Regions from separate parts of the Bacillus sp. K7 genome, predicted to be linked through region 1. Evidence: predicted binding sites of a transcription regulator. Region 1 holds the regulator's gene; the other holds the start of a gene.
The links. The regulator LexA, encoded in region 1, represses DNA repair genes until DNA is damaged. The targets are predictions, from matches to a motif close to CGAACATATGTTCG.
Positions count from the first base shown of each region.

Region 2: a site for LexA is predicted at 1,037-1,050, ahead of ruvA (Holliday junction branch migration protein RuvA). Genes of this name have one in related genera too.

Region 1 is NZ_CP096406.1:1,839,729-1,844,571, reverse strand. Features, by position in the region: gene tkt (transketolase) at 1-404, opposite strand, end outside; gene M1D98_RS09395 (DUF896 domain-containing protein) at 573-806, opposite strand; gene M1D98_RS09390 (YneB family resolvase-like protein) at 870-1,523, opposite strand; gene yneA (cell division suppressor protein YneA) at 1,542-1,859, opposite strand; gene lexA (transcriptional repressor LexA) at 2,008-2,625, shown strand; gene M1D98_RS09375 (hypothetical protein) at 3,010-3,429, opposite strand; gene fosB (metallothiol transferase FosB) at 3,512-3,934, opposite strand; gene M1D98_RS09365 (YndM family protein) at 4,140-4,592, shown strand; gene M1D98_RS09360 (poly-gamma-glutamate hydrolase family protein) at 4,619-4,843, opposite strand, start outside.
Region 2 is NZ_CP096406.1:2,548,229-2,553,071, forward strand. Features, by position in the region: gene ruvB (Holliday junction branch migration DNA helicase RuvB) at 1-356, opposite strand, end outside; gene ruvA (Holliday junction branch migration protein RuvA) at 367-972, opposite strand; gene bofC (sporulation cell-cell signaling protein BofC) at 1,111-1,623, opposite strand; gene M1D98_RS13090 (MFS transporter) at 1,671-2,975, opposite strand; gene iolG (inositol 2-dehydrogenase) at 3,056-4,081, opposite strand; gene M1D98_RS13100 (phosphotransferase) at 4,316-4,843, shown strand, end outside.

The sequences.
Region 1 (4,843 bases):
GCTAAATGGCGTTCAGCGATAGCCATTCCGACAGCCATGGCAATTCCCTGGCCGAGCGGACCTGTTGTCGCATCAACACCGGCAGTATGTCCGAATTCCGGATGTCCAGGTGTTTTGCTGCCCCACTGGCGGAATCCCTTAAGATCTTCGATGCTCAGATCAAACCCGCTTAAATGAAGCATGCTGTATAAAAGTGCTGATCCATGTCCGGCAGATAAAACAAAACGGTCACGGTTAAACCAGCCAGGGTTTGACGGACTTACGTTCAAAAATTTTGTCCATAGTGTGTATGCCATTGGAGCTGTCCCCATTGGCATTCCTGGGTGACCAGAATTTGCTTTTTCAATAGCGTCTATTGAGAGTGTGCGAATGGTAGCAACCGATTTCTTTTCAATTGTATCCATAAAAATCCCCTTCCTTATGTGTTGTACCCTTACATCATAAATGTCTGACGACTTTTTCTCAACTGTTTCAGCTTAAAATTGAGAGAAACTTGTTGAAATTTGTAACATAAAAGTTTTGCTTATAGTATATGCAAAAGAGGAATACGTTATTGCCGTATTCCTCCTCTATTAGTGAAGTTTATTATTTCTTTTTTCTTTTTTAAGTTTTTCTGGTGTAACATCATTGCCTTCTGGGTCAATGATTTTCACACTTTTTAATGTGTTTTTCATAGAAGAGCGAAAACCTTTCAGGTACTCTTGACGGAGCTTTTGCTGTTCGGCTTTTTCTTCTTCTGTTATAACGCCAGCTTTGGCCTTGGCAGCAAGTTCATTAATTCTGGCAATTTTTTCGTTTGAAATCATGTTAAACTCCTTTATTGCATTTTGCCTATATACTACTAGATCAAAAAGAGTTTTACAACTGATTCAATCGGTTGTATCGTCATTCTCTATGTATTCCTGAAACCGCCGGTGGACTGTCGCTTTAGACACATCATAGCCAAACCCCCTGAGCGTAGCCGCAATTTCTGCGAACGTCAGTTTATTCGCCCTTAAGCGGACAATCTCTGAGATGGGCACCTCTATTCTTTCTTTTCCGCTGTTTTCATGTTGTTTTTTCAGGTTTTTTTGCGGTTTAAAACCGTTTTTCACTGCACGTTTCATGCCCCGTTTGATTTTCATGTTGTGAATTTTCCGCTGGTACTCTTCCACAATGCTGACGATCTCCAGCACCATCGAATCAGCCTCCGATAACTCCAGTTCGCCTTTATGAGCGGTTGTATAGACTTTCACACCTTCTCTATAGATGCAATGAAGCAGTGCGATTTTTGCATTTCCCCGTCCGAGCCTAGTCTCATCCTGAACCAAAATGACATCAATTTCAGAATTCTTGATCTCATCAAGCAGCCCAAATACACCATCCCGATCCATTTCATATCCGCTTGCTTTTTCGGAAATCACTTTGACGACTTCCATGCCGTTCTCGGCCGCAATGGCCGTAAGCTCCTCCTCCTGCCGCTTTAATGACGTCTCCTGCTGTTCTTTATTTGTGCTTACGCGGGCATAAATGAGTGCTTTCATTTTTTCTATCTTTCCTCTCTATCTTACAGTTGCCAATTCATATGCATCCTGATGCTTTTTTTTCAACGGAATCACCAATTCATCTCCCGGCTGGATATCAGTCGTCTGAAGATAATTTTTATCAGCTACCCATTCAATAAAATCTTGTTTGTTCATTTTCTTTTTATCTGTTACCTGGTCAGCTATAGACCAAAGTGTATCGCCTTGCTGGACTTCTATTTTAACATACTGATTAAGCTCCTGGCCGCTGCTTGAATATGACAGCAAAAGGATAACCGCGCTCAAAATCACTGTGAACAGACCGACAAAAATAATAGATTCTTTACCCATGATCATAACCTCCGACAGGAATGTTTGTTCGCTTTTTATAATTTCAGTATATACGAACAAATGTTTCTGTCAATTGTTTTTTCGAACCTATGTTTGTACTGTCAGGAAAATCATGCTATAATCTTCTTAAAATCGACGTTTTGAGGTGCGAAAAATGACGAAGCTATCAAAAAGGCAACTTGATATCCTCAGTTTCATTAAAGCAGAGGTTAAATCAAAAGGATATCCGCCTTCCGTAAGAGAGATCGGAGAGGCTGTCGGGCTTGCGTCCAGCTCAACTGTCCACGGCCACTTGGCCCGTTTGGAAACAAAAGGGCTGATCAGACGAGATCCGACAAAACCAAGAGCAATAGAAATTCTTGATGAAGAAGTAGACATTCCGCAAAGCCAGGTCGTTAATGTACCGGTCATCGGGAAAGTCACGGCGGGATCTCCTATTACAGCAGTAGAAAATATTGAAGAATATTTTCCGCTTCCCGACCGTATGGTTCCCCCAGACGAGCATGTGTTTATGCTTGAGATTATGGGAGACAGTATGATTGATGCAGGTATTCTCGATAGGGATTATGTCATCGTTAAACAGCAAAACACAGCGAACAACGGGGAAATTGTCGTTGCGATGACAGAAGATGATGAGGCTACGGTAAAACGTTTCTATAAAGAGGATACTCACATTCGCTTACAGCCTGAAAACCCAACGATGGCACCGATCATCCTACAGAATGTCAGCATTCTAGGGAAAGTGATTGGCGTGTTCAGAACCGTCCATTAATCTATTGAACTATCAAATGATGAAATAACCCTCTCTTCCTCGATGAAGAGGGGGTTTCTTGTATAAAAAAAAGCAGGCTCGCCCTGAATTTTAGGTGCGAGCCTGAATAGGAGGAAAAAGAACATCATGTTTACACCACAATTATCCATCAATTGATTGTTGAAGTCAAGAAATATTCTTTCCTTCAGGAAACTTTTTATCAAAATGCTGTCTATCAAATATAGACGTAATCTGCTTAAAAATGTTTTATGTTTAGGTCGGGGAATGATATGGCCTCAGATATTATCGAGTGAGCGCGGCGATTAAATTAATATGAAAATTTAGCACATAGTTTAGTTAGTTCTTTTTAATGTAAAAAAACAGCTCACCTTATGATCATGAGCTTCAATCAAAATGAAAATATTGAATACCATAACTCCCTTTTACCCGAACGTTTGTACAGTTTTCCGAATGTTCTTCTGCAAAGATACGGTATCGATGAAATGGATCAATTGAAATCTTATCTTGAGCACTAAAATCAAACCAGTTGCCTCTGAATTGTTTCGTGCTCAGCGTGGTATATTGCCCGGTAAGTCCCATCCGTTGAAGTTTAAACTCAACCGAACAACTTTTAGCTCCCAAGATCGTAAACTGATAGCCTAAAAAATACTCGATAGCCGGAACATCACTTATGTTTTCCAAAACAAACGACTTAGTGTTGTCATTTAAAGTAAAATCGGTTTTGTGATCAAACTCTAATGCTGACGCATGTGTACAAATGCCTAAAAAACACGCCAAAACTGCCGTTAAAACCACTATTTTCATTTTCAATCAAACCCCTCCCTTACCATATTTTACTCTTTCCTCACGTTTATGTATATGTTCTTTGGGAAATCTCGAGGACGCTTCAATCATAAAATTTCATATGTGTTTTTTCCTGTTTATAAAACTGAAGTCTGTCTTGAAGGGTTCCAGTATGAAATTCAAATTTATGGCCGTCAAGGTCGGTAAAATAAATAGACTTTCGATCGCGTTCATTTCGTTCTCTGCCAGGGAGAATATTGACATGAAGCCTTTTTAATTTTGCTAATATGTCTTCAAATTCACGATCTTGAATAGTAAAAGCAATATGTGTATAAGATGCCTTGATGTCATTTCTCGGAATGTCAGGCTCTTCATTAAGTGCAAGCCAGATGCCATTCAAATCAAAATATGCTGTTGTTCTTCCCTTGACCAGCAGCTTGGCATCAAACACTTTGCAATAAAAATCGATCGATTTGTCCAAATGAGAAACAGAAAATAACAAATGATTGATTCCTTGTATCTCCACAATAAAATCCCCCTCTAAGGCTGATCAACCATATGTACGTTTTTGCACCAAGAAAGTTTCATGCAATAAGAAAAAAATACCAGTGTAAACAAAATCGGATTGTTTAAAATAATGACTGTTAAATGGGTTCAACTAAATTGCTTAATGTGTTTATCATTCATTACTGCAAAGGTTTTTTCATAAAAATAACAATGTAGGTGATCAAATGAAACATCTCATTGCACTAGCCTCAAAGATTGCTTTCACTCTCGCCCTTTTATATGTGATATTAGACAGGGTCTACTACGCATCGTTTTTAAGTGTGATGTTGATTGCGATTTTCTTAGGTTTTGTCTCATACCTTTCCGGTGACATGCTCGTTCTTCCAAGAACAAACAATATTACAGCTTCATTAGCTGACTTTGGACTTTCATTCGTTTTGATTTGGGTCTTTGCTTTAACCCAAACAAGAAATGATTTTTCACCGTTTGCAGCCGCTCTTCTTTCCGCTGTCTGCCTGACTGTTTTTGAATACTTTTTTCATCGGTATTTACTGAAGAATGTGCTGGATGAAACATTCCGAAATGAACTGACAGCCAGAGATAACACACTACAATATCAAACAGAAGCCGCTGATGAGATGTATCCTGACGTTACAAACGAGAAGCATGAGGAATAGGAGGCCGACTTATCGCCTCCTATTTTTCAGTAATTACTTTTCAGAAAACGGGACATTACTTCTGTAAAATCATAAAATCTCTCATTTTGAGTAACAGATCTGCTTTTTAAAGAAAAAATGCCGAACAAAGATCTTCTAAAACCTGTGCTCATTTCGATCTGGATACTCAGCCCTGTTTTTGATTTATTTGCAATGTTATTCGGACTAACGCCTGCATGCGGGTGGTCCGTACTAAGCAAGACAGCTGGAAA
Region 2 (4,843 bases), 710 kb from region 1:
GATCTGTGCAGCCTATGTATTTCATCAATAAATAATACATCACCCGGCTCCAGTGCCGTTAATATGGCGGCCAAATCACCAGGTCTTTCAATCGCAGGCCCTGACGTCGTCCGCAATTCCACTCCCATTTCATTAGCAACAATGGAAGCAAGCGTCGTTTTCCCAAGTCCCGGCGGCCCGTACAGAAGAACATGATCCAGCGTCTCCTGTCTCATTTTTGCCGCGTCTATAAATACGCGCAAATTTTCTTTCACCTTATGCTGCCCGATATACTGCGCCAGATTTTGCGGCCTCAAACTTTGCTCTATCATTGATTCATGGTTGTCTGCTTCACTTGAGACGAGCCGTTCATCCATGAACATCACCTTACTTCAATAGTTTTTGTAATGCTTTTTTCACATATTGGTCTGTTGTCAGCCCAGCTTCTTCGTTTAAGTGAGGAAGCACCTTTTTGATTTCTTTTTCAGCGTAACCGAGAACCCTGAGGGCCTCAAGCGCTTCTTCGAGAGCCGTTTCTGCTGTTTGCTTTTCTAGCCTTTCTTCATGATTAAACAGGTTTTCAATCATTTCAGGCACGACATCAGCGAGCTTTCCTTTTAAATCAAGAATAATCTGGCGCGCGGTTTTCTTTCCTACACCAGGAAACTTGACCAAAAAGGCTTCATCCTCATTTTCAATCGCTTGGATAACCGCTCCCGGATCACCTGAGCCTAAAATGGCGAGTGCCCCTTTTGGACCGATTCCGGTCACGTTTAACAGCTTTGTAAAGAGCGCCTTCTCCTCTCTTGTTGAAAAACCGTAGAGCGAAAAAGCATCCTCTCTGATATGATGGTACGTAAAAATCGTTTCTTTGTTTCTCTCCTTGTATATAAACGGATTCGGCGTGAAGATCTGATAGCCAATGCCGCCGTTCTCTATCACAATATATTGGGGAGATACATAATCAATCGTCCCTTTTACAAATTCGATCACGCAAATTCACCTCTTTGACTGTTCTTCATTGTACCATAAAAACAGCCAAAGTCTCATAGAAAAGTTAACATACGTTCGCTTCTCTCTCATTCTTTCACGAAAAAAAAGACATGAATACATGTCTTCAATCAGCGGACGTCAACCGCTGTATGTCTTCATATGTTCTATTACGTCCTCAAACTCCGCTTTCGTCCGAAATGGAATGCCTTTCAGCAGATTTTTTTGCATATGGCTCTCCAGCCTTTCTAAATCAATTTGAAAAAAAGACTGAATCGGTTCGGAATCTGACTCAGGCCGCCCATGAAAGGTGGAAATCACGCCATGATCCGATACACCGATATACCCGTTCACCTTGCTGAGCGGAGAAATATCATCCATTTGCTTCCGGAAGAGTACATAGCCCTTTTTTTGTTCGACAAGCGTCCAGCCGGCATAAGCTGCCCAAAAATCATCCATAGAAAGCACTTTTTCATGCTTATGCTCAATACTGACATCGCCGTCCAAATACACTTTTTCAAGCTGCACATGCACCTGCAGCGGCTCATAGTGCTCCACTTCGGCTCCTAATGCACGGGGAGGAGCAACTATTAGAAATGCTGCGGCTGAGCAAAAAATGCCCAGCAAAAGATACGCCGTGCTGAATCGTTTCACCCTCTACACCTCTTTGCACACGTTTATGACTAGTTTGACCAAAGAGGCTACTGCTTAACCGTTTTCTCGAAATTTGTTTGCACGTTTTCCCTGACAAGCCGTTCCTCCGTCAAGACATCGGCGCTTTGCTCAGAAATCGTCAGGAATTGCGTCAGAAAAGCACTGAAAAAATACAATGCCGCAAAAATCCAAATCACCCCGCCTGCACCGAGCGGGCCAATGAAAAGACTGACGATGCCCGGCGCGATAAACGCACATAAACCAGAACCTAAATTCAACACTGACATGGCAGCCCCTTTATTATCAGGTGCAAGCGTCGGCAAAAGCGCGCTTAATGGCACGTAGCCAGCCAATGCCGCACCGTAACAGCAAGCGATCACCATCAGCACCCAATACTGATGCCCGATCAACTGAGGCGTGTAATAAAGCGCCAGCGTAAAAATGCCGCAACCGACACCGCCAAACCACATCACGGTATTGCGCCAGCCAAGTTTATCTCCGACTGCACCAAATATGATGTTACATACAATATTCACAAAAAACAGCGTCCCCCATATTTGCAGCCATTCCGAAACGGAATACCCGTAACGCGCTAAATAAGTAGGAAGAAAGATGGCAAATCCGAATTGCCCTATGGCATTAATTGTCTTGACCACTCCGCCGATGCCGACCTTAGGGTTTTCAAACATAATTGTAAACGCCTTCGACAGTTCTTTCCATTTCGGCTGATCTGGGTGTACAGGTGTGAATGTATCTCTATTAAAAAATAAGGCGAGGAATCCTCCTGCCGCCACAAATAACAAAGCGCTCCAAAGCGTATTGATTTCTCCAAAGGCCGGAACCGCATAGCTGGAATAGAACGGCCCGAGCACGTTAAGGCCACACGTAAACATAAACCAAAACCAGCCGACGGCTTTTCCAAGAATACGATGAGAGGTGCTGTATGACACCCACACGAGAAAAGAGTATGCAAACAGCGGATATCCCAAGCCTCTAAGTGCATAGCTACCTAAGAGAGCCGGATAATGCATATGAGGAATCGCCCAGCCGATAAAAGCAACCGAACCGAGGATAAATGCAAGCAAACCGACAGTCATCGTTTTTCTTGGCCCCCAAGTTTGGACAAACGTGCCCGACAGCCAAGCCGAGATGGTGACTGCAATGCCATACATGGTAAATAAAGATGCGGATTGCTGCATGCTGAGACCGTGATCAACAAGAAAAGGAGACAGCCAGCCTTGTTCGAGCCCGTCTCCAACCATAAAGATGACAACGCCAATATAACCCCAAACCATGTGAGAAGGAATTCCGATTTTGTTCAAAATAGTTCCTTTACCTTGTGCTGTATTCATTTTCTCCACCGCCTGCTTAAAGTATCAAAGTATCGATGGAGGTTATATACCCAAGCTTTGTGACTGTTAATCCTGCTTGCTCAAAAAGCGATTTTTTCATTGTGCTCGACACTGACAGGCATACCGATAGCAAGAGACTGCTGAGCCGCTCTGGCGATCCGCTCCGCTTGAAAACCGTCGTTGCCCGTGCAGGCGTTTTCCCGGTTTGTGCCGATCGCTTCTGCAAACCGAATCATCTCCTCCTCATACGCATCCTTATAGCGCTCAAGGAAAAAGAAATGCGGTTTATCCTTCATCACGAAATCAGCCGTTGACACTTCGACTGTCGTCGGCCTGCTGTTGTCTGCCGCTGCCGAGCCTTTCGTCCCGAAAACCTCGACTCGCTGGTCATATCCGTACACAGCTTGTCGGCTGTTGTCAATCACAGCCATGGCACCGTTTTCAAATGTCAGTGTAATGACAGCCGTATCAATATCTCCCAGCTCTGCAAAGGATGGATTCACCAAAGCCGCCCCTTTTGCATACACTTCCGTCACTTCGCTTCCCATAATATATCTGGCCATATCAAAATCATGAATCGACATATCCATAAACAAACCGCCAGAAGTGCGGAGATAATCTACATGTGGGGGTTCTGGGTCCCGCGACGTGATTTTTAACAAGTGAGGCGTACCAATTTCACCATTTTCAACAATGGTTTTGATTTTTTTAAAATGAGGATCAAAACGGCGGTTAAAGCCGACTTGAAGTGCAACTCCGTGTTTTCGGACGGCCGCAAGCGCTTCTTTGGTTTCATCTAGAGAAAAACTGATAGGCTTCTCACAAAAAATATGTTTTTTCGCCTCTGCCGCTTCCCTGATCATCTGTGCATGCGTGGCTGTCGGTGAGCAAATAAGAACAGCTTCAATATCAGGGTCATGCAATAAATCACGATAGTCAGAGGTTATGTATTCAATCTGATGGCTCTCAGCCCACCTTTTTATATCGCTTGCCTGATTATCAGAGACCGCCTTTATTTTCATATGAGGAATTCGGCCGATATTTTGAACATGAAGTTTGCCGATGCGTCCAGCACCGATAATCCCTGTCACAATCTGTTTTGTCATTGCTTGTTCCCCCTTGAACATTACGAAAGCGCTTCATTTTAAATTAATACTATCCCATTTGTAAGCGCTTTTCAAGAATGGAAATGATCGCTCTATGTCTCTTTTATCACAATCAAGGCTTATAGATAGCCTTCCTCTTCAAGACCAGATACACTAGATATAGGCTCTTTTTCCGAACAGTTTATGATTTTCCTGCAAACAGCTGCATAAAATAGAGCAAAGAAGGTGAATGAAATGCTGACAAAAGCAGAGGCACTGGCCCATTCAGTCATATACCGCAAGAACAGCAGATTTGATAAAGTCAAAGAAAAGTCTGAAGAATTAACACTAATCGGCAAGGGAAGAAGCGCCTATGTATTTGCCTTAACAGAAGGCAAGCGAAACATGGCGCTGAAAGTATTTTTTCCAGAGTATCAGGCGACAGCCATCAAAGAAGCCGCGATCTATGAAAAATTAGCCGGGTCCGCATTCTACCCTGACATTTACGAAACTGGTGATTCATTTATTCTCATGGAATATATAAAAGGTGAAACCTTTTATAACTGTTTGAAGAAAGGCATTGCGATCAATGACGACATGATTCAGCAGGTTGAAGAAGCACTGTCTGACGCCCGGGCAGCCGGTCTGAATCCGTCAGACATTCATTTGCGGAATTTGATATTGACAGAAACCGGCACAGTGCAGGTGATTGATGTTGCAAGATTCGAACAGATCAAAACGTGTACGCAGTGGGACGATTTAAAATCAGCGTACCATGCGCTC